3 regions of the Mesorhizobium sp. WSM4906 genome follow, and region 2 is predicted to be linked to each of the others. Evidence: riboswitches for the same ligand, from Rfam matches in the RefSeq annotation. Region 2 holds a riboswitch; each other region holds the start of a gene.
The links. Region 2 has a riboswitch for cobalamin ahead of QAZ22_RS16985 (DUF1636 family protein). Riboswitches for the same ligand answer to the same signal wherever they lie in the genome.
Positions count from the first base shown of each region.

Region 1: linked by a shared signal. The riboswitch ahead of QAZ22_RS23535 (ABC transporter ATP-binding protein) and the one ahead of QAZ22_RS16985 (DUF1636 family protein) in region 2 are both predicted to bind cobalamin.
Region 3: linked by a shared signal. The riboswitch ahead of bluB (5,6-dimethylbenzimidazole synthase) and the one ahead of QAZ22_RS16985 (DUF1636 family protein) in region 2 are both predicted to bind cobalamin.

Region 1 is NZ_CP121355.1:4,897,355-4,905,125, forward strand. It holds gene QAZ22_RS23525 (iron ABC transporter permease) at 1-744, opposite strand, end outside; gene QAZ22_RS23530 (ABC transporter substrate-binding protein) at 1,095-2,042, opposite strand; gene QAZ22_RS23535 (ABC transporter ATP-binding protein) at 2,069-2,857, opposite strand; cobalamin riboswitch at 3,038-3,243, opposite strand; gene QAZ22_RS23540 (AraC family transcriptional regulator) at 3,451-4,284, shown strand; gene QAZ22_RS23545 (helix-turn-helix domain-containing GNAT family N-acetyltransferase) at 4,455-5,390, opposite strand; gene QAZ22_RS23550 (alanine racemase) at 5,723-6,859, opposite strand; gene QAZ22_RS23555 (D-arabinono-1,4-lactone oxidase) at 6,856-7,771, opposite strand, start outside.
Region 2 is NZ_CP121355.1:3,569,289-3,577,059, reverse strand. It holds gene QAZ22_RS17005 (NADH-quinone oxidoreductase subunit C) at 1-46, opposite strand, end outside; gene QAZ22_RS17000 (NADH-quinone oxidoreductase subunit B) at 51-632, opposite strand; gene QAZ22_RS16995 (NADH-quinone oxidoreductase subunit A) at 623-988, opposite strand; gene QAZ22_RS16990 (winged helix-turn-helix domain-containing protein) at 1,325-2,524, shown strand; cobalamin riboswitch at 2,555-2,763, shown strand; gene QAZ22_RS16985 (DUF1636 family protein) at 2,803-3,228, shown strand; gene cobW (cobalamin biosynthesis protein CobW) at 3,231-4,268, shown strand; gene QAZ22_RS16975 (cobaltochelatase subunit CobN) at 4,300-7,771, shown strand, end outside.
Region 3 is NZ_CP121355.1:5,895,957-5,903,727, reverse strand. It holds partial or broken gene QAZ22_RS28675 (hypothetical protein) at 1-204, shown strand; gene QAZ22_RS28670 (hypothetical protein) at 394-1,374, shown strand; partial or broken gene bluB (5,6-dimethylbenzimidazole synthase) at 1,554-2,066, opposite strand; cobalamin riboswitch at 2,180-2,359, opposite strand; gene QAZ22_RS28660 (histone deacetylase family protein) at 2,475-3,401, shown strand; gene QAZ22_RS28655 (exodeoxyribonuclease VII small subunit) at 3,405-3,656, shown strand; gene QAZ22_RS28650 (DUF2277 domain-containing protein) at 3,699-3,965, shown strand; gene QAZ22_RS28645 (pirin family protein) at 3,975-4,895, shown strand; gene dxs (1-deoxy-D-xylulose-5-phosphate synthase) at 5,127-7,040, shown strand; gene QAZ22_RS28635 (hypothetical protein) at 7,191-7,466, shown strand; gene QAZ22_RS28630 (GFA family protein) at 7,525-7,771, opposite strand, start outside.

The DNA.
Region 1 (7,771 bases), 1.3 Mb from region 2:
GAGGATAGCAGTGGCCAGAGCGGCGATGAGGAATGTCTTGCGGCGCATGCCCGCCACAGGCACGCCGAGGCTTTCGGCAGCATTTTCACCGGCGAGGAAGGCATCGAAGCGGCGGTGGTTCCAGAGCCCGTAGGCAAGGATGATGCCGGCGCCCAGCGCCGCCAGGCCGATATTGTCCCAGCGGGCGAGACCGAGCCCGCCCATGGTCCAGAACAGCACCGAATGGGCGGCGCGCTGGTCACCGGCGAAGACGAGGTAGTTGGTTAAGGCGGTGAACATGAAGGAAACGGCGAGCCCGGCGAGGATCAGCCGCTCGGGCCCTTGCCCTCTCACCCGCGACACGAGCAGAAGCACGATGGCCGCCGCCAGTATGCCGCCGGTGAAGGCCGCCACCGGCAAGGTCCAGATGCCGAAACTGTCGCCGAAGATGGTGATGACCGAGACCGCGCCGGCGGCGGCGCCCGAGGAGAGGCCGAACAGGAACGGGTCGGCGAGGTCGTTGCGGGTGACGGTCTGCAGCAGCACGCCGACGACACCGAGGCCGGCGCCAACGGAGATCGCCAGCAGCGTGCGCGGCAGCCTGAGGTCGACGACGATGCCGCCGACAGGTCCCGGCACGGCCCGGCCGTCCAGACCGGCCGCACGCGCCAGGGCGCCGACAACCTCGCGAAGCGGTATCAGCGTCGAGCCATAGGCGATCGACAGCAGCGCGAGCGCGACCAGAAGGATCGCGCCCAGCGTCATCGCGAGGGTGAAGGATCGGTGCAAGGTCACGCCGTCAGACCTGTCATCGCCTTGCTTGCCTTCGCGATTGTCCGAAGCCTCCGCGACTTCGTCATTCCAGGGCGAAGCAGGAGCGAAGCTCCGTCGCGGAGACCCTGGAATCCATGCCGTGACCTCGCGCGAAGGGTGCCACGGAGCAGAATTCTGCACCGTGGCGGCGCCTCTGCGTCATGGCATGGATCCTCGGGTCTGCGCCGCGTCGCTTCGCTCCTTGCTCCGCCCGTGGATGACGACGTCGCGGGCGTTTCGGCCAATCTCCGAGGCAGGCGATCAGTCAACGGGAGCATCTCAGGCCATCTGAACGCAAGACCTCAGAACGCTTCCGGATGCATGGCCCTGGCGATCTTGCCGATCGCCTCGATGTTGGCGGGTCCGGGCGTCAGTTCGGCGTAGCGCAGCGCCACGAAGTGCTCGTTCCTGACCGCGTCGGTCTCCTTCATCGCCGGATGCGCCTTGAGAAAATCGAGCAGCTTCCGATAGCCGCCGCCATCCTGGGAGTCGAGCAGGATGAGGAATTGCGGATTGCGCGAAGCGACCGTCTCCCAGTCGGTGTTGCCCCAGCTCGTTTCCATATCGGCCATGATGTTTTCGCCGCCCGCGGCGGCGATCATCGCGTTGGGGATGGCGAACTTGCCGGCGGTGAAGGGCTTGTCCTCGCCGGAGTCGTAGAGGAACACGCGCGTGCCCTTGCGGTCGCCCACCTTGGCGTTGATGTCGGCGAGCTCGGTTTTCCAGCCGGCGACCAGCTTCTCCGCCTCGGCCGCCTTGCCGAAGATCTTGCCGAGCTTCTCGACATCGCCAAAGAGCAGGTCCATCGAGGCGGCGGGCCGGTTCTTGTCGAGATGGACGCAGCTCTCGGTCAGCACCAGCGTCTTGATGCCGTGCGGGGCGAGCGTGTCGGGCGTGACCTCGCCGCCCGGCTTCATGCCGTAATACCAGCCGGCGAAGAAGAAATCGGGCTCGACGGCGACGAGGTTTTCGAGCGTCGGATATTTCGGCGCGAGCTCCGGAATAGACCCTTGCTCAGCCTTGAATTCGGGGCCGACCTTGTACCAGCCGGTGATGCCGGTGAGCCCGACGATAGACGGCTGCAGCTTCAGCGCGAAAGCCATCTCGGCCATGTTGAGGTCCTGGATGACGGCGCGCTTCGGCGGGGCGTCGAAGGTGAGCGGCTTGCCGCAACTGTCGACGGTAACCGGGAAGGCAACAGCCGCCGAGGCGAAAAGCGACAAGGCAAAGGACGGCACGAGGCGTTTCATCGGAAGATGCTCCTTGTTTGGACGGTTCAGGATGACGAGGCGGCGCGACCGGCAAGGTCGAAGACGGTGAGCTCGCGGTCTTCGGTCGGGTGCTGCAGATGCAGCACGTCGATGCCGAAGACCTCGCGGATGAGCGGCTGCGCCAGCGCCTGGCGCGGCGGCGCCAGCGCGTGCAGCCGGGCGTTGCTCATCACCGCGACACGGGTGGCGAAGGGCGCCACCAGAGCGAGATCATGCAGCACGGCGACGACGGTCATGTCGAAGCCGGCCACCAGGCCGAGCAGCTCGCCGCGGGCGCGCGGATCGAGGTGGTTGGTCGGCTCGTCGAGGAACAGGATTTTCGGCTCCTGCGCGATAGCGCGGGCGAGCTGCGCGCGCTGGCGTTCGCCGCCGGACAGCGAGCCGATGGTGCGCGCGAGCAGCGGCAAGAGCCCGGTCCGCCGCAGCGCTTCGACGACGATGTCGCGGTCGTGGTGCCGGCGCCTCAGGCCGGCGTGCGGGACGCGGCCAAGCTCGACATAGTCGATGACGGCAAGTCGCGGATCCGGCTGGTCTGTCTGGCCGACGACGGCGATGTTGAGGGCGCGCTCGGCCGTGGTGATCCTGTCCAGCCGACGTCCGGCCAAGCGGACCTCGCCGTGGCTCGGCGACAGAGCGCCGCACAGCATGCGCAGCAGCGTCGTCTTGCCGGCGCCGTTGGGGCCGACGATGGCCAGCCGCTCGCCGGCCGCCAGCGACAGGCTGACATTGTCGACCAGCGCGCGGCCGTTGGCCGTCGCGCCGAGGCCACGGGCTTCGAGGACCGGCGGCATCACGAGCCAAGCCCCGCCAGGTCGCCCGGATGGTATCTCCAGGCCGCATATCCGATGGCTTGATGGATACGATCGATGGAGCCGTCCAGCATTCCGTCACTCTCCAAAAATGGCGACGGAAGGATGCTGGGACGAGCCGGCCGACAAGGCCGGTGCCCGCGTCTCCTCCCGGCACACCCCGTCCGGTCAACTCGTGTCGATGGCAGGTCTCCTGGCTCGCGGGTCGTTGCGCCATCCGCCTTCCCAGCCTTGCCGGCCAGTGGCGTTCGGATGGAGCTCGCCGCTCACAGTTGCGGGGGCAGCCACGGCCTCGACCCGAAGCAGGTCTCACCGTGTTCCCTTTTCACCCCTTGCCTTGCGGCTCAGGGACCATGACGCCGCCATCGTAGGTTGTCCGCGTGCGAGTCGCAACGGGCTGCCGCGCATCCCCTCACTACAGCTGCCATTTTGTTCTCCCTTCGTTATGTAATAACGTTACGCACTAGAGAATGCCGCCTTCGTTTGTCAACATCGTTTCGACTTCGCTCACCGCGCAATTTCGATCAAACTGGCTGTCGGCGCGGTGGCTAGTGTCGCCCCGCCAAATGCGAGGAGCCATGAACCCGACCGAGAAAGCGCTGTGGTTTGTCGAAAGCCGTCTGCCCGATGCGATTTCGCTCGACGATGTCGCGGCAAGCAGCGGCGTGTCGCGCTTCCATGTGACGCGCGCCTTCGGCGCCGCGACCGGACGGTCGGTGATGGGCTACGTGCGGGCGCGCCGGCTCAGCGAAGCGGCGCGCAAGCTTGCGGGCGGCGCGCCCGACATCCTGTCGGTCGCGCTCGATGCCGGCTACAACTCGCATGAGGCTTTCACGCGGGCTTTCCGCGAGCAGTTCGGCACCACGCCGGAACTGGTGCGCGCGCAGGGCTCGACCCAAAATCTCGACCTCGTGGAGCCTATCCTGATGGACAGTTCATTTCTCGCCGCACTCGAACCGCCGCGCTTCGAGACCAGCCGGCCCTTCCTCATCGCCGGTCTCGGCGAGCGCTACAGCTGCGAGAGCAGCGCCGGCATCCCGATGCTGTGGCAGCGCTTCGGCCCCTATATCGGCCACATCCCCGGCGAGGTCGGCGACGTCGCCTACGGCGTCTGCGTCAATGGCGACGATGCCGGCAATTTCGACTACATCGCCGGTGTCGAGGTGAGCGATTTCTCCGACCTGCCCAAGGAGTTCTTCCGGGTGCGGGTGCCGGCGCAGAAATACGCGGTGTTCCCGCATCGCGAGCACATCTCGACCATCCGCCGCACCGTCAACACGATCTGGAACAAATGGCTGCCGGCCTCGGGACACGAGATCGCCGACGCCCCGGAATTCGAACGCTACGGGCCGGAATTCGATGCACGCAGCGGCAATGGCGGGCTGGAAATCTGGGTGCCCGTGAAGGGCTGAGTGCTGCGGCTTCCCCCTTCTCCCCTTGTGGGAGAAGGTGTCGCCGAAGGCGATGGATGAGGGGTGTTCCAGCGGAATGAGACGCCGGCGTTCCCTGGAATACCCCTCATCCGTCTCGGCGCTGCGCGCCGATCCACCTTCTCCCACAAGGGGAGAAGGGAAAGAGCTAACTAAAGCTCCAGATTCCAGGTCTGGCCGACCAAATCCTTGCCGAAGGAATGGTGGCGCTCTTCCTCGACCAGCTTGAAGCCCGCCGCCTGGTAGATGCGGCGGGCCGAACCCAGTATGTCGTTGGTCCACAACGTCAGCGTCTTGTAGCCCTTGGCGCGCGCGAAGGCGATGCACTCGTCGACCAGGCGTGCGCCGATGCCCAAGCCGCGCGCCGAGGGCTCGACATAGAGCAGCCTGAGCTTCGCCACCTTGGGCGATTTGCGGACAACGAAGACCGAGCCGACCACCTCGCCTTCGCGTTCGGCGATCCAGCTGCGCTCCCATTGCGGGACGAAATTCTTGACGAACTCGCCGAGGATCTCGGCGACCAGCGCTTCGTAGGTCTCGTCCCAGCCATATTCCTGCGCGTAGAGCAGGCCCTGGCGGTGCGTGACCCAACCGATGTCGCCGACCTGCAGCGGCCGCAAGATATAGGGCACCTTGGGTTCGGGTTTGTCGCCGAGCAGGTCCTGCACGGTCCGCATCGCCTTGACCAGGCGCTCCTGGTCGGCCGGCGCCAGACGATCGAGCAGCGCGCGCACCTGGTTGTGCGAGTCCTGGTTGAGCGGCGCGAAGGCCTCCTTGCCTGCCTTGGTCAGCGCGATCGGCGAGCGCCGCGCATCGGCCTCCGAAGCGGCGCGCTCGACCAGGCCGCGCTCCTCGAACTTCTTCAGCAGCCGGCTGACATAGCCTGGGTCGAGGCCAAGGTCGCGCACCAGGTCGCTGGCGACGAGCCCGTCGCGATGGGCCAGTTCGTAGAGCACCCGCGCCTCGGTCAGCGAAAAGCTGCTTTTCAGCCAGCCCTCGTCGAGCACGCCGATCTGCCGGGTATAGAAGCGGTTGAAGGCACGGACCGCATCGATGCGTTCCTTGCCGGGATGGTCGTGGATGGTCATGGCAGTTCCTCCTGTCGCGGACAGGATCAATCATTTAGTTGACTGAGTCAATAAATAGGCGAGCGGGACACTACACAACTTCGTCATTCCAGGGCGGAGCAAGGAGCGAAGCGACGCGCGCAGACCCTGGAATCCATGCCGTGACTTTAGAGCCCCACAACGGTGCAGACCTTGGGGCTGGAGCACCAGCGTAGGCTGTCCTTCGTTTGCATCGCATCATCCTACGGCGAACGTAACGGCATGGATCCTAGGGTCTGCGCGACGCTTCGCGTCGCTCCGCCCTAGGATGACGACGTCGCGGATGCCGGCGCCAAATTGGCCCGGGCACACTCTCACCCCATCGGCAGCGCCGGCCAGAATTCGACGATGCGCCCGCCGGAAAACACCGCAAGCGAGCCGAAATGCTGCAGCACGGCCTCGCTCTGCGTCGGCCTCAGAAAAGCATAGTCCCCCGGCTTCACGTCCGATCCGGCCGGCAACCCCATGAACTGCTGGTTGGACGACAACCCTATCAACCCGCTCGGCTTCATGACTTCAGGGAACAGCGGTTCGGCCATCCACTTGCCGCCATAGAGATAGCACCCCTTGCGCGGGAAGAGGCCGAGCGCCTGCAACGTTTTGGACAGCGCCGCCGGGCCGGGCAGCACCGGGTCGAGCGCCTTCAGGATCGGCGTCGCGATCAGGGCCGCCGGCTGGAAGCCGTCGAGGCCGGGCGTGTCGAAGTCGCTGGGCAGGACGAAGGCCGAGCCGATCGAGACTTCATTGGCGACGCCGCCGCCATGAAGCAGCGCCGTCTTCGAACCGCCGATGTTCAATGTGCGGCGCCGGTCCGGATCGAGGCCAGCCACGAAATCGGCGGCCTTGGCCGATGCCTTCTTCAATGCTCTTTCGGCGCCGCCGAACAAGCCGGGAATTTCCGGCGCATGCGCCTCATAGGCCATGATGCCTTCGCAGCGCAGGCCTTTCGGAATCGAGAGCGCCTCGATCTCGGCCGGGCTTGAGAACCCGCCGCGATGCAGGCCGACGTCGATCTCGAAGGCGAAACGCAGCTCGGTGTCTAGCGCGCTTGCCAGCGCGCCGTATTCCGAAAGCCGCTCCGGCGTGTCGATAAGCCAGCACACGCGCGACCGCCAGCCGGCGCCGCCCCTGGTGAGCGCGGCGCTGGCCGCGCCGGCCGGCATCGGCTTGCCGTAGAGCAGGTCGCCCTCCGGGAAGGCATCGAGCACGGCCTGCGTCACCGGCGGATGGAAGGTCATGAACCGGTTGGTTTCAAGCGCTCTCGCGATATAGGAAAGCAGCGGCAGGCAGGGCAGCGACTTGTCGACGAGACGCACGGCGAGGCCCGGCGCCAGCCTCTGCTTCACCAGCGCGATGTTGGCGTCCAGCCTGTCGCGATCGAGCACCAGACAGGGCCGAAAGATCTGGGCCGCCTTCAGCGCCTTCGACAGTTCGGCGAAATACTCGCTCATCGATCGATGCCGAACAGGCCGGCCATATAGGGCGACACGAAACGGTTCTGAGGGTCGATGTCGCGGCGCACCGCCATCGCATCGTCCCAACGCGGATAGAGTTTCTTGAAATCTGCCGCCTTCAGGCCGTGCATCTTCCCCCAATGCGGCCGGCCGCCATATCTGCGGAAGACCGGCTCGGCGGCGCGCATGAAGGGCAGCGGGTCGTTCGCCGCATCGTGGTGGATGGCGATCGAGCAGGTCAGCCTCTTGTAAAAGGGCGAGAGCCAGAACTCGTCCGGCGCCACCGAACGCACCTCCATCGGGAAGTAGACTTCCGGAAAATGCTTTTCCGTCAGCGCGATGATCTCGGCCAGCGCCTTCGGGCCTTCCTCGTAAGGCAGGTGATATTCCATCTCGTTGAACCTGGTGCGACGGTCGCTGACATAGACGTTGAGCCAGTCCTGCACATAGTCCTCGGACGGCACCTTTCTCACCGCGCCCTTGATCAGCGCGCGGCGCAGCGCCGGCAGCCAGCGCAGCGCGGTGCGCAGCTTGCGCAACGTCGCCAGCCCCTCCTCGTCGTCCTCGGTCGGCCGCGGCGTCGGCCGCGCGTCGCTCAGATCGCTGGCGATGAACTGCGCGTAGCCGGAGAACGGGATGTAGTAGAACTCGGCCGAACGGTGCGCGGCCATCGTCGTCTCGAAATCGCGCAGCATGTCGCCGATCGGCAGCACCCATTTGCGGCGGCGCAGCCGGTAGGTCGCGATGTTGTTCATCGTCACTTCGGTGAGCACGCCGAACGCACCCAGCGCGACGCCGGTGGCGTGGATCATGTCCCGGTCGCCCGCCCGGCTGAACTCGCGCAGCTTGCCTTGCCCGTCGACGAACTGCACCGTTTCGAGCTGCGTGTGATAGGCGCCCAGCGTCGGA
Region 2 (7,771 bases):
GCTTCTCGCCGAGATAGGTGGAGAGTTCGTTCAACGCCAAGGCCATTGGTTCACCGTTCGATCGTGCCGGTGCGGCGGATCTTCTTCTGCAACAGAAGAATGCCGTAGAGCAGCGCTTCCGCGCTCGGCGGGCAGCCGGGGACATAGATGTCGACCGGCACGATGCGGTCGCAGCCGCGCACCACCGAATAGGAATAATGGTAGTAACCGCCGCCATTGGCGCAAGAGCCCATCGAGATGACGTAGCGCGGCTCCGGCATCTGGTCGTAGACCTTGCGCAGCGCCGGCGCCATCTTGTTGGTCAGCGTGCCGGCCACGATCATGATGTCGGACTGGCGCGGAGACGCGCGCGGCGCGACGCCGAAGCGCTCGCTGTCGTAGCGCGGCATCGAGGTGTGGATCATCTCGACCGCGCAGCAGGCGAGGCCGAAGGTCATGAACATCAGCGAGCCGCTGCGCGCCCAGGTGATCAGCGCTTCGGTCGAGGTGACGAGGAAGCCCTTGTCGGCCAGTTCATTGTTGATTTCCAGGAAGAAGGGATCGTCCTCCCCCACCGGCCTGCCGGTGTTGGGATCGATGATGCCCTTGGGCTTCGGCGCGACGAGGGTGCCTGAACTGTCGTTCAATCCCATTCCAGCGCTCCTTTTTTCCATTCATAGGCAAAGCCGATGGTCAGCACCGCCAGGAACACCATCATCGACCAGAAGCCGAGCATGCCGACCTTCGAGAAGGACACCGCCCATGGGAACAGGAAGGCGACCTCGAGATCGAAGATGATGAACAGGATCGACACCAGGTAGAAGCGGATGTCGAATTTCATGCGGGCGTCGTCGAAGGAGTTGAACCCGCATTCATAGGCGGAAAGCTTTTCCGGGTCGGGATTGCGGTAGGCCACCAGGAACGGCGCGATGATCAGCGCGAGACCGACGACCATCGCCACTGCGATGAAGAGGACGATGGGCAGATACGAACTTAGGAGTGCGCTCATGCGGCGACTTTCCTTTGGCGGGCCAGTTCACTTTGATTACAGCAACGGACTCTAATGCGGAAGCGTGACAGTTTAACCGCTGAACCGTTTTAAAGGGGCCCATGCTGCAACGCGGCGAGGGTTAGCGCAGCGGTTTCGGCGACGCAAGTCAAACCTTGTTCAAAATCCGGCGCTGGACGCCATATCGGAAGAAACTGGTCCGATCCGCTCCTGTTTGATTTCCTTCACTTTTTACTCCACTTTTCTCTCCTGACATATCTCCCGCCATTTGCCTGCTAGCATGGCTGGAATCACCGGCCGGGAAACATGTAAACGGATCGAGGCAAAGGCACCTTGATGAAGGAAAAAATCTCTCTTCGCATGGCCAGGCGCATCGCGCTCGGCGCGCAGGGTTTCACGGACCCTCGTCCGGGCGGCGAGCCCAACCGCCGGCACCTCGCCCGCGTGCTCTCCCGGACCGGCCTGCTGCAGATCGATTCCGTCAGCGCGGTGGTGCGCGCCCATTACATGCCGCTCTATTCGCGCCTCGGCCCCTACCCGCTTGCGCTGCTGGACAATGCAGCCGTGACCCGCAAGCGCGCCATCTTCGAATATTGGGCGCACGAGGCGTCGTTCCTGCCGGTCGAGACCTATCCGCTCCTGCGCTGGCGCATGCAGCGCGCCGAACGCGGCGAGGAAATGTATCTCGGCCTCGCCAAATGGGGTCGTGAGCGCAAGACGATGATCGACGAGATCTATAAAGAAGTCGCAGAACGCGGGCCGATCGCCGCCTCCGACATCGAGGGCCACAAGGGCAATGGCGGCTGGTGGGGCTGGAGCGAGGCCAAGCACGCCTTCGAATGGCTGTTCTGGGCCGGACGCATCACCACCGCTTACCGGCGCGGCTTCGAGCGCTACTACGACCTGCCCGCGCGCGTTTTGCCGCAGGCCGTGCTCGACCTGCCTGTACCCTCGGTCGAGGACGCGCATCGCGAATTGCTGCGCATTTCCGCCCGCGCCCATGGCATCGCCACCTATGGCGACTTGCGCGACTACTTTCGTCTGGCACCCGGCGACACCAAAGACAGGATCGAGGAACTGGTCGAGGCTGGCGAGTTGCTGCCGGTGCGGGTCGAGGGCTGGGACAAGACCGCTTACCTCCACAAGGACGCCCGCCTCCCGCGCCGGGTCGAGGCGCGCGCGCTGCTCGCCCCGTTCGACCCCGTCGTCTTCGAGCGCACGCGGACGGAAAAGCTCTTCGACTTCCGCTACCGCATCGAGATCTACACGCCGGCCGAAAAGCGCCAATACGGCTATTACGTGCTGCCCTTCCTGCTCGGCGACCGGATCGTCGCGCGTGTCGACTTGCGGGCCGATCGCCCGGCCAGCGTGCTGCGCGTCCACGCCGCCTACGCTGAAGCTCACGCTCCGCCCGAAACGGCGGCCCAATTGCTCGAAGAGCTGAAGCAGATGCAATCCTGGCTCGGCCTGGAGGCGATCGAGGTGACGCCGGCCGGCGACCTTGGACCGGCGCTGGCCGACATCCGGGTGTCGTAGCCGCGCGTTGACAGGCGCATAGCCGTAAGCCTAAATCCTGACCCAGACGGTCTCCTCCCGGCAAAGGGAGGAGCCAAGAGGGAATGCGGTGCGGAGTTGAAAAATTCCAAATCCGCGGCTGTCCCCGCAACTGTGAGCGACGAGCCTCAGCCGAAAACCACTGGGATGTCCCCGGGAAGGCGGCACGAGAAGGCGATGACCCGCGAGCCAGGAGACCTGCCGTCTGAGACTTTAAGTATCCGAACGCCCGGCGGGTTTTCCGGGCAAGGAGCCTGGTTTTGGATCGCAACGGCAGTTTCCCGGCAAACAGTGCGGACATTTCGTCCGAGTCCGACGCGTTGGCCGGCGTGACCGTCATCGTCTGCTCGTCCTGCCGCGACGAGAGCGGTTCGGACGCGCATCCGCGCGCCGGCGCCCTGCTGGCCGAGGACACGCGCAGCGCAGCGTCGGGCCAGGATATCCGCATCCGCACTGTCGAATGCCTCGGCAATTGCAAGCGCCGCCTGAGCGCCGCGCTCCTGCGCGACGGCTGCTGGAGCTATGTCTTCGGCGACCTGGAAACGAACAGCGGCGCCGACCTCGTCGCCGGCGCGAAGCTCTTCGCCACATCGACCGATGGCCTCATTCCGTGGCGCGGCCGGCCCGATTCCCTCAAACGCGGCCTGGTTGCCCGCATCCCGCCTCTCGATCTCCTGAAGGACTGACCATGAACGCTTCCGTTTCCCGTGTTCCGTGCACCGTCGTCACCGGCTTCCTCGGCGCCGGCAAGACGACGCTGATCCGCAACCTGCTCGAAAACGCCAAGGGCAAGCGGCTGGCGATCATCGTCAACGAGTTCGGCGACGTCGGCATCGACGGCGAGATCCTGAAAGGCTGCGGCATCGACACCTGCCCGGAGGAGAACATCGTCGAGCTCGCCAACGGCTGCATCTGCTGCACCGTGGCGGACGATTTCGTGCCGGCGCTCGACCAGATCCTGTCGCGCTCGCCGAAGGTCGACCACATCCTGATCGAAACCTCCGGCCTGGCGCTGCCGAAGCCGCTGGTTCAGGCCTTTCAGTGGCCGACGGTCAAGAGCCGCGTCACCGTCGACGGCGTCATTGCCGTGGTCGACGGCCCGGCGTTGGCAGACGGCCGCGTCGCCTCCGACATGGACGCGCTCCAGGCGCAGCGCGCTGCCGACGATTCCCTCGACCATGACGATCCGGTCGAGGAGGTGTTCGAGGACCAGATCGCCTGCGCCGACCTGATCATCCTGTCGAAGAGCGACCTGATGGACGCGGCTGGCTCGGAGCGCGCCAACGCCGTCATCGGCGAGCATGTGGCGCGTGCCGTGAAGGTGGTGCCGACGACGCACGGCAAGGTCGATCCGTCGGTCCTGCTCGGCCTCGGCCTTGCCGTCGAGGACGACATCGAGAACCGCAAGACCCATCATGACGACGAGCTCGACCACGAGCATGACGATTTCGACTCCTTCGTCATCGATATCCCGTCGATCTCGCATCCGGACGAGCTGGCAAAACGCGTCGCCCTCGCCGCCGAGCAGGAAAACGTGCTGCGCGTGAAAGGCTTCGTCGAGGTCGGCGGCAAGCCGATGCGGCTGCTGCTGCAGGCCGTCGGCCCGCGCGTCAATCACTATTACGACCGCGCCTGGACGGCTGCGGACGATCGCCGCTCGCGGCTCGTCGTCATCGGCCTCAAGGGGCTGAATCGCCCAGCGGTCGAGCGTATCCTCGCCGGCTGAGGCAAGCACGAAAAGCCCAACACGAAAAGCGATGCATATCCTCACCACGACATCCGCCTCGCTCGACGATCTCGCCGAGCCGATCGACCTCAGGCAGACGCCTGCGGATGTCGTGGCGCTGTCCTTCACCGACAGCGACCTTGCCGGCCTCGCCGCCGCCTGGAAGGCGGACGCTGAAAGACTGCCCTCGATGCGGCTTGCTGCCCTTCGCGACCTGCGCCACCCGATGTCGGTCGATCTCTGGATCGACAGCGTCGCCCGCCATGCCAAGATCGTCCTGGTCCGCATTCTCGGCGGTTACGACTGGTGGCGCTACGGCTGCGACCAGCTTGCGGCGGTCGCACGCGAACGAAACATCAAGCTGGCGCTGCTGCCGGGCGAAAGCCATGACAAGGATCAGCGCCTGATCGAAGGCTCGACGCTGCCGCGCGCCGAGCTCGACGCCTTACTCGGCTATTTCCGCGAAGGTGGCCCGACCAATATGGCTGTGTTGGTGCGGAGATTGGCCCGACTGGCTGGGTCGGATGCGGTGGTGACCGAGGCAGTGAGCGTGCCGAAAGCCGGGTTTTATGAGCCAGGAGTCGGCGTCGTTGAGAAGCCGGGTTTCGCAAAAGTCGGCGATCCTTCGCACCCCCCTCTGTCCTGCCGGACATCTCCCCCGCAAGGGGGGAGATCAGCCGTCACCAGCCCCGGCGCCTCTTCTTCAGGGGCATCAAAACAGCCATCTGCAACATCTGCGATTGGCGAAACCGTCGACCACAGAGCAATCTCCCCCCTTGCGGGGGAGATGTCCGGCAGGACAGAGGGGGGTGTGACGGAACTCGACGTCGACAGTTTCGCCGTCATCCCCATCCTTTTCTACCGCTCGATGCTGCTCGCCGCCGACGTGGCACCGATCGATGCGTTGGCTGACGCGCTACGCTCGCAAGGTTTGACCCCGGTGCCGATCTTCGTATCCAGCCTAAAAGACCCGGCGTCTCTGGCCTTCGTCGAAACCGCCCTCGCATCGCTGAACCCTGCCGCCATCATCACCGCCACCGCCTTCGCCTCCGGCGCCGAGCCGGGCGCAGAAACGCTCTTCGACCGCGCCGGCGTGCCTGTGTTCCAGGTCATCGTCGCCACGACGAGGCGCGAGGTCTGGGAGAAGACCCAGCGCGGTCTGGCGCCGGCCGATCTCGCCATGCACGTCGTGCTGCCGGAGCTCGACGGCCGCATTCTGGCCGGCGCGATCTCCTTCAAGGGCGAGATCGAGACCGACCCGGCGCTTGCCTTCCGCGCTTTCGCCAACCGGCCGAAGGCCGATCGGGTCGCGCAGGTCGCCAAGCGCGTCGCGGCCTTCGTTCGCCTGCGGCAGACTGAGCGGGCCAGGCGCAAGCTGGCGATCCTGATCCCGGACTACCCGAGCGCACCTGGGCGTACAGGCTATGCCGTCGGGCTTGACGTGCCCTCGAGCGTGCTCGCCATGCTGCATGACCTGAAGGAACAAGGCTATGCGGTTGATGGGATTCCGCAATCGCCGCGCGCGTTGCTGGATGCGCTGGAAATGGGCGGACACGGGTTAAGTCTAGAAGACTACTTGCGCTCGTCCACGGAACTGCCGGGAGGCGCGCGTGATGCAGTCAGGGCTGCCTGGGGCAGCGCGGAAGACCAGATAGGTCTGCGCGAGGCACCCCCCTCTGTCCTGCCGGACATCTCCCCCTCAAGGGGGGAGATTAGCAGGTCCGTCGATGGCGCCATTCCTGCAGCGCTGGCGATTGGCGAAAGCGGTGGCGACAGATCAATCTCCCCCCTCGTGGGGGAGATGTCCGGCAGGACAGAGGGGGGCGCGACAGAACGCCGTCCTTTACAGGCAGCCTCCTCGCCAGGCTTCCCCTTCCGCGCCGCGACCTTCGGCAACGTAACCGTCGCTCTCGCCCCCGACCGCGGCCGCTCCGCCGACCGCCGCGCCGACTACCACGACCCGACGCTCCCCCCGCGCCACGAGCTCATCGCCTTTGGCCTCTGGCTGCAGAAATCGCTTGGCGTTCACGCAATCGTCCATGTCGGCGCGCACGGCACGCTGGAGTGGCTGCCGGGCAAGACAGTCGCGCTCTCCGACACCTGCTTTCCCGAGATCGTCACCGGCTCGCTGCCGGTCGTCTATCCCTTCATCGTCTCCAATCCCGGCGAGGCGGCACAGGCCAAGCGCCGCATCTCGGCCGTCACGCTCGGCCATCTGCCGCCGCCGCTCACAGGCGCCGGTCTGGACGAAGCACAGCAGCGCCTCGAGCGTCTTGTCGACGAATACGCCCAGGCCGACGGGCTCGACCGTCGCCGCCGCGATCGGCTGGCGAGGCTGATCGTCGAGACCGCACAGAAGTCCGGTCTTGCGGCGGAGGCTGGCGTTGCCGGCACTGATGCGCCGGACGAAGCGCTGCGCCGCATCGACGCCTGGCTTTGCGACCTCAAGGATTTCGCGGTGAAGGACGGGCTGCATGTCTACGGCCGCGCGCCGCAAGACGAAGCAGATCCGCTGCGCCGCCAAAGCGCCGAGTCCGAAAAGACTGCCCTGCTCGCCGCCCTCGACGGCCGCCACGTCAAGGCAGGCCCGGCCGGCGCGCCGGCGCGCGGCCGTTCCGACGTGCTGCCCACCGGCCGCAACCTCTTCACCTCCGACCCGCGCACCATGCCGACGCCGACCGCCTATGATCTTGGCCAGGCGGCGGCGGAAGAAGTCGTGCGGAGCTACATGCAGAGCCATGGCGACTGGCCCCGTTCGCTGGTCATCGACCTCTGGGGCTCGGCCTCTTTGCGCACGGGCGGCGAGGAGATCGCGCAAGGCCTGGCGCTGATGGGCTGCCGGCCGCAATGGGATGCCGCGACCGGGCGCGTCACCGGTATCGAGGTGCTGCCGCCGGCGACGCTCGGCCGCCCGCGCGTCGACGTCACTTGGCGCATTTCAGGCCTGTTCCGTGACATGTTCCCGACCCAGATCGCGCTGATAGACGCCGCCGCCAATGCGGTTGCGAGCCGCGACGAGGACGATACCGAAAATCCCCTCGCTGCAGCGACCCGCGCTCGGGGCAAGATCGGCCCGCGCATTTTCGGCACCTCGCCGGGAACCTACGGCGCGGGCGTCGAGGAATTGCTGTCGCGCGGCGAATGGGGGGCGCGCGAGGAGATCGGCCGCGCCTATCTCGAGGCCACCTCGCACGCCTATGGCGGCGCCGACGGCGAAGCGGTTGCGGCGCCCGGCGCTTTCGAGGGCCGCATCGCCGAGGCCGATCTTCTCGTCCATACCGGCGATGATCCGGGGCGCGACATCCTCGAAGGCTCGGCCGACGTCGCCTTTATCGGCGGATTTTCGGCCGCGCTTGCTGCCCTTGGCAGGAATGCCGACGTCATCGTGCTCGACACGACCGATCCGAAGAAGCCGAAGCCGCGCTCGGTGAGCGAGGCCGTGTCGCGCGTGGTGCGGGCCCGCGCGGTCAATCCGCGCTTCATCGCCGGCCAGATGCGCCACG
Region 3 (7,771 bases), 2.3 Mb from region 2:
CTTCCCGATCTCGATCCCGAGACCGCGGCGCGGCTGATCAACGGCGCCAGCAGCCAGGCCTCGCAGCGCATCGCCAATTCCAGGGACCCCGAAGCGACGTCGAAGAAGGCGATAGCGGCATTCAAGCAACTGCTCGAAGGCTTGCGCAAAAAGCCCCGACCGCACGATCGGGTAACGATATCGCCGGGTTGTGCACCGTTTTGAGGCGGTCACGGTGCCGCCGCAATTGACAATCGCAGACCTGAGCGCATCCTCTCCGGCCATTCTCTTACAGCGCAGCGCGTTCCTTGAACGCGCAAAGGATGCTGTAACACTTTTGATGTTTGCGCATGATCCTTTCCGAAAATCGGTTCCGATTTTCGGGGTCATGCGCGGGGCGGGAGAGTCGGGGCCATGTGGGACTTCAGCATCGGCCGGTCGGTGTCCATCATGATGCGGACATGGCCGTTCATCGTCTTTCGCATGATCGTCTATTTCGGCATCACGGTGGCCTACATCGTGGCGACCGGCACCGGCGCCAGCGTCGGCTACGGCGTAGGCCATATCTCCACCGATCCGGACGGACCGATGTCGTTTGCCTTATGGGGCGGCGTGGTCGGCTTCGGCGTCGTCTCGATCGCCGTCTACTGGATCCGCGAATATATCCTCTACGTTCTCAAGGCCGGCCACATCGCCGTCATGGTCCATCTGATCGATGGCCACGACGTTCCCGACGGCCAGGGCCAGATCGCCTATGCGAAGGAAGTGGTGACCCAGCGTTTCGCCGAGGCCAACATTCTTTTCGTCGTCGACCAGCTGGTGAAGGGGGCCATCCGCGCCATCACCGGCCTGATCGGCGGCATCGCGGCGTTCCTGCCCATTCCCGGCTTGAGCGGCATCGTCAGCTTCATCAACACGGTCATCCGCCTGTCGCTGACCTATGTCGACGAGATCATCCTCGGCTATAACATCCGCATCAATTCGAACTCGCCGTTCGAGACCGCCAGGCAAGGCGTCGTGCTCTACGCGCAGAACGGCAAGCATATGGTCAAGAACGCCGTCTGGCTGGCGGTGATCATGTGGGGTGTGTCCTTCGTCATCTTCCTGCTGATGCTGGCCCCGGCAGCCGCCATCCTCTGGGTGATACCGGGGCAGCTTGCCGGCTGGGCCTTCGTGCTCGCCATCGTCTTCGCCTGGGCTTTCAAGGCTGCCTTCATCGAACCCTTCGCCATCGCTTCGCTGATGCAGGTCTATTTCGACACCATCGAGGGCCAGGTTCCGAATCCTGACTGGGATGGGCGGCTGGCCGAGGCCTCGTCGAAATTCAGGGAGCTTCGCGACAAGGCGCTCGGCTCCTTCGGCGGCTCGCGCTGGGATTCGCCCCGGGCTGCTTGAATGGCAGCCTCCACGACGGCAGACTGATCACGGCTTCGCTCGTCCCCCGAACCAAGGCGGGCGATCGCCGACTTGAGCTGTGCCTCGCCGGCACCGCAAAAGGTTTCGCTCATCACCAGCTCGGGCAGCGGCAGGCGCTTGCCCCAGCCATGCGCTTCGAGGTCCGGCTTCGGCGCGAATGCCGAGACGCGGCCGACGCAGAGATAGGCGATCGGCGTGACATGCTCGGGGATCGACAAGAGCCGCTTCAGCGCCTCGGTTTCGATGATGCTCACCCAACCGACGCCGACGCCTTCGGCGCGCGCCGCCAGCCAGAAATTCTGTACCGCGCAGACGGTGCTGTAGAGGTCCATCTCCGGATTGTGCCAGCGCCCGAGCGGCGAATTCTTCGAGCGCTGTCGGTCGCAGGTGATGCACAGGTTTAGCGCGCTTTCGCAGATGCCCTCGAGCTTCAGTTTGCGGTAGAGCGCCTGCCGCTCCGCCTCGATCGCCGGCAGTTCCTGCTCGCGCGCGGCCAGAAACAGGTCGCGCACCTGTCGTCGCCTTGCCGCATCGCGGATGACGATGAAGTTCCACGGCTGCATGTAGCCGACCGATGGCGCGTGATGGGCGGCTGTCAGCAGCCGCGCAAGCACGCGATCGTCGAGATCGTCCGAAACAAAATGGCTGCGCACGTCCCGTCTTGTGAACATCGCCCGGTAGACGGCGTCGCGCGCCAATTGGTCAAAGTCGTCGCCGCTCGTGGCGGCCGTTCGTGCCTGCATCGCTTGTCCCCTTGCGAAAGCAGTCTTCCGCCTGACCATGCGGACGACCATGTCTGCCGGGCCGGTCTTCTGGCTCGGGATCGACCCGCATCCGGCGCCTTCCCGTCCAGGACAGTGGCTTTTGCCGGCGCGGTCCCCCTCACAGCGTTGGGCACGCCACGGAATTCAACCGTGTTCCCGATTCTCCCGCGTCCGCGGGCACCAGGCAGCGATGGGACCTTATCGTGAAGCGGAAGCCGCGCCAATGCCGCCAGCGACACGGCACGGCGCGATTTTCCCCAATCATTCGGTGCTGGAACATAGCTATCCGGGCGACAGGTGCCTAGATTAGGGGCCATGGCTACCCGTCTCTACACCCATCCGGTATTTCTGGAACACCTCACGCCGCCCGGCCATCCCGAGCGGCCGGACCGTTTGCGCGCCATCGAACGCGTGCTGGACGACGAGGCTTTTTCGGCCCTCGACCGTGTCAAGGCGCCGGAAGGCGACGAGGCGACGATCCTCTACGCGCATCCGGAGGATTTTGTTGCCCGCATCCGCGCGGCCATTCCTGCGAGCGGTATCGTCTCGATCGACGCCGACACCAGCGCCAGTCCGAAAAGCTGGCAGGCCGCGGTGACGGCGATCGGCGCCGCCAATGCGGCGATAGACGATGTCTTCGAGGGCCGCGCCGCCAATGTCTTCGTTGCCGCGCGCCCGCCCGGCCATCACGCCGAAAAGACCACCGCGATGGGTTTTTGCCTGTTCAACACCGCGGCGATCGCCGCTCGTCATGCGCAGAAGAAGCATCAGGCCGAGCGCGTCGCCATCGTCGATTGGGACGTCCATCACGGCAACGGCACACAGGACATTTTCTGGGACGATCCGTCGGTGCTCTATTGCTCGACGCACCAGATGCCGCTTTATCCTGGCAGCGGTGCCAAAAGCGAAACCGGCGCCGGCAACATCGTCAACGCGCCGCTTGCGCCGAGCACCGGCAGCGACACGTTCCGCGACGCCTTCCTGTCGCGCGTGCTGCCGTCGATCGATGCGTTCAAGCCGGACCTGATCATCATTTCCGCCGGGTTCGATGCGCACCATCGCGATCCGCTGGCCGAGATCAACCTGACCGAGGATGATTTCGACTGGGCAACCGGCCAACTGATGGATCGCGCCGGGCGCCACAGCGGCAACCGGCTCGTCAGCCTGCTGGAGGGCGGCTACGATCTGCAAGGACTGGCATTTTCGGTCGCCGCCCATGTCGGGCGGCTGATGAAGGGATGAATTATGGCTGATGAAGCTAATGAAGACGTCAAGGCGATGAGCTTCGAACAGGCGCTCGACGCGCTGGAGAAGATCGTCGATGATCTGGAGCGCGGCGATGTCCCGCTCGACCAGTCGATCAGGATATACGAACGCGGCGAGGCGCTGAAGGCCCACTGCGACCGGCTGCTCAAGGCCGCCGAGGATAAGGTCGAGAAGATCAGGCTGTCGCGCGACGGCAAGCCGGTGGGAACGGAGCCGCTCGACGCCGAATAGAACGGAAGCGGCGGGGGAGAGAAACAGGCAAGGAGTCCAAGCATGTGCCGAAACATCAAGACCCTGTTCAATTTCGATCCGCCGGCGACCGACGACGAGGTCCATGACGCGGCCTTGCAGTTCGTGCGCAAGCTGAGTGGCTCGACCAAGCCGTCCAAGCGCAACGAGCATGCCTTCCACCACGCCGTCGAGGCGATCGCGGCCGCCGCGCGCGAGCTGCTCGACAGCCTCGAAACCACCCAGCATCCGCGCAATCGCGAGGAAGAGGCCGCCAAGGCGAAAGCCAGGTCCGCGCTCCGCTTCGCCTGAGGTCGTGACATGAGCTTCTTCCCGGGTAACGATCCTGAGGCCGGCGATGCCTTCTCCTGCGACCAGATCGAATTGATGGTCATCCCCAACGCCAAGGACATTGGCGGCTTCGAGGTTCGCCGCGCCTTGCCGACCGCGAAACGCAGGCTGGTCGGTCCGTTCATCTTCTTCGACCGCATGGGTCCGGCCATCCTGCGCGCCGGCCACGCGATCGACGTGCGTCCGCATCCGCATATCGGGCTCTCCACCGTCACTTATCTGTTCGACGGCAAGATCAGGCATCGCGATTCGCTCGGCACCGAGATGGTGATCGCGCCAGGCGACGTGAACCTGATGACCGCCGGCCGCGGCATCGTCCATTCGGAACGCACGCCGGAGGAGCTGCGCGGCGCGCCGATGTCGATCTCCGGCCTGCAGACCTGGCTTGCGCTGCCGGACGACCAGGAAGAAATCGCCCCGGTGTTCGCCAACACGTCGGTGATCCGCCTGCCCGAGATCGACGCCGAGGGCGTCAGCGGCCGCGTCGTCATCGGTGAATTTTCCGGCCTGCGCTCGCCGGTCACGACCGCCTCGGAAACGCTCTACGCCGATCTGCGGCTCGCGGCGGGCGCCAGCGTGAAGATCCCGGCCGATGCCGAGGAGCGCGCCATCTACACGCTGGAGGGCGAGGTTTCGATTGCCGGCGACCGCTTCCCGGCCGAGCGGCTTCTGGTGTTCAAACCGGGCGAGGAGATCGTCGTTACGTCGGAGCGCGGCGCGCATTTCATGCTGTTCGGCGGAGCGTCGCTGGGCTCCAAGCGTTATATATGGTGGAACTTCGTTTCGTCCTCGAAGGAACGCATCGAGCAGGCCAAGGAAGAATGGAAGACAGGCCGCTTCGATATCGTTCCTGGTGATGAGGAAGAATTCATTCCGCTGCCGGAAGGTTAGAGCAGGATGGACATCCTGCGCCGACCGCGTCACTGACACGCATTTACATTCGCTCGCCGGCGGCATATTTCGCGCATGATCAAGGCGCATATTGTGAAGATTGGAGCAATTCCGGGAAAAGTGTGAAGCGGTTTTCCGTCCGGAATTGCGTGAAACAGAAAAGACAGAGCGGTGCGGTGAAACGGTTAACCGCTCTGATGCAACGTTAAGATTTCAGCAGGCCGCACCAGAGTGAACCCGAAGCCCGATACGCCGCTCCTCGACAAGGTCCGCATCCCCGCGGATTTGCGGGCGCTTGAGGAAAGCGAGCTGCCGCAGCTGGCGACGGAACTGCGCGCTGAGCTGATCGATGCCGTGTCGCACACCGGCGGCCATCTCGGCGCGGGCCTCGGCGTCGTCGAGCTGACGGTTGCGCTGCACTATGTCTTCAACACGCCGGAAGACCGGCTAATCTGGGATGTCGGCCACCAGGCCTATCCGCACAAGATCCTGACCGGCCGCCGCGACCGCATCCGCACGCTCCGCCAGGAGGGTGGTCTCTCCGGGTTCACCCGGCGGGCAGAGAGCGAATACGACCCATTCGGCGCAGCTCACTCCTCGACCTCGATTTCCGCCGGCCTCGGCATGGCCATGGGACGCGAGCTCGCTGGCGGTCGCAACAACGTCATCGCTGTCATCGGCGACGGCGCCATGTCCGCCGGCATGGCCTATGAGGCAATGAACAATGCCGGCGCGCTCGACGCCCGCCTGATCGTCATCCTCAACGACAACGACATGTCGATCGCCCCGCCGACCGGTGCCATGAGCGCCTATCTGGCCAGGCTCGCATCCGGCAAGGCCTACCTGGGCTTGCGCGATTTCGGCAAGAAGCTGTCGTCCTATCTCGGCAAGCGCGCCGACCGCGCCATCACGCGCGCGGTCGAGCATGCGCGAGGCTACGTCACCGGCGGCACGCTGTTCGAGGAGATGGGCTTCTATCACATCGGCCCGATCGACGGACACAATCTCGAGCACCTGATCCCGGTGCTGAGGAACGTCCGCGACAATGCCGACGGCCCGGTGCTGATCCATGTCGTGACCCAGAAGGGCAAGGGCTACGCGCCGGCGGAAGCGGCGGCCGACAAATATCACGGCGTCAACAAGTTCGACGTCATCACCGGCGCGCAGGCCAAGGCGCCGGCCAATGCGCCGAGTTACACCAAGGTCTTCGCCGAGAGCCTGATCCAGGAAGCGCGCGAGGACGACCGCATCGTGGCGATCACCGCCGCGATGCCGAGCGGCACCGGCCTCGACCTGTTCGGCGAGGCGTTCCCGACCAGGACCTTCGATGTCGGCATTGCCGAGCAGCACGCGGTGACCTTCGCTGCCGGCCTCGCCACCGAAGGCTACAAGCCGTTCGCCGCCATCTATTCGACCTTCCTGCAGCGCGCCTACGACCAGGTCGTGCATGACGTGGCGATCCAGAAGCTGCCGGTGCGCTTCCCGATCGACCGGGCCGGCTTCGTCGGTGCCGACGGCGCCACCCATTGCGGCGCCTTCGACACGACCTTCCTGGCCACGCTGCCCGGCTTCGTCGTGATGGCCGCAGCCGACGAGGCGGAGCTTCGCCATATGGTGCGCACCGCGGCCGATTATGATGGCGGCCCGATCGCCTTCCGCTATCCGCGCGGCAACGGTGTCGGCGTCGACATGCCGGAGCGCGGCTCGGTGCTCGAGATCGGCAAGGGCCGTATCCTGAAGGAAGGCACCAAGGTGGCGCTTCTGTCCTTCGGCACTCGGCTGCAGGATTGCCTGCTGGCCGCGGAGGAGCTTGGCGCGGCAGGTCTTTCCACCACCGTTGCCGACGCCCGCTTCGCCAAGCCGCTGGACGAGGACCTCATCCGCCGCCTTGCCCGCTCGCATGAGGTTCTGGTGACTGTGGAAGAGGGCGCGGTCGGCGGTTTTGCCAGCCAGGTGTTGCATTTCCTCGCCCATGAAGGACTGCTGGAAAACGGACTCAAGGTGCGCCCGCTGGTGCTGCCGGACGAATTCATCGATCATGCCAAGCCCGAGAAGATGTATGCCGACGCGGGCCTCGATACGGCTGGCATCGTGCGCACGGTCTTTGCCGCGCTCGGCCACGGCGTGCAGGCGCAGCGCGCCTGAATCGAAATCTCAACGTGCTGAATCCCTTTGCCGGCTTCCGGCTGTAAGTATTTGTTAACGCTTTCGTTTGGCGGTTCGGTTACCTTCTCTTTTGGCCGATTTTCAACGGCGCCCTGCTAAGACCTTGGTCCTAGGCAGGGGATAAGAACAATGAAATCGTTCCTGAGCGGCATGACCCTTGTGATGGCCATGGCCGCACCGGTGGCAGCCGAAACGCGTTACGACCGCAATCTCGAAAAGGCGGTGATGGACATCGTCGCCAGCAAGATGGGCAACATCCGCGGCGGCTTCTCCTATAAGCAGGTTCCTCAAATGGTGGTGCTGCCGGGGGGCGAACCGGTTGCGGCTGAGCCGCGCAGCCAGGCTTCCAACGACGACGGGCTGATGCCGGCCGTCGAGCGCCCGGCTTCGCGAACAGTCTTCTGATGCATGTCGCTCAAAAGCGTCCCGCGGTTTTGGGACAACGACATGCATCAAACAGAAATCAGAACCAGAGATCGCGCACGCAGCGGCCGTCGCGCGGCAGGTCGTCGAATGTGTCGAGACCGTCGAAATGGTCGATCGGCAGGTCGGCGACGGCCTCCGGCGGCGCCAGCCGGACATTGACGGCGATCCGAATGCGGCCGCTTGAACGCAGACCGCGCCAGGCGAGCACGCAGGCGCATGTCGGGCAGAACAGGATCTCGAGCGCCGGCTCGGCCACTTCGGCCCGTGTGTATGAACTCATTGGT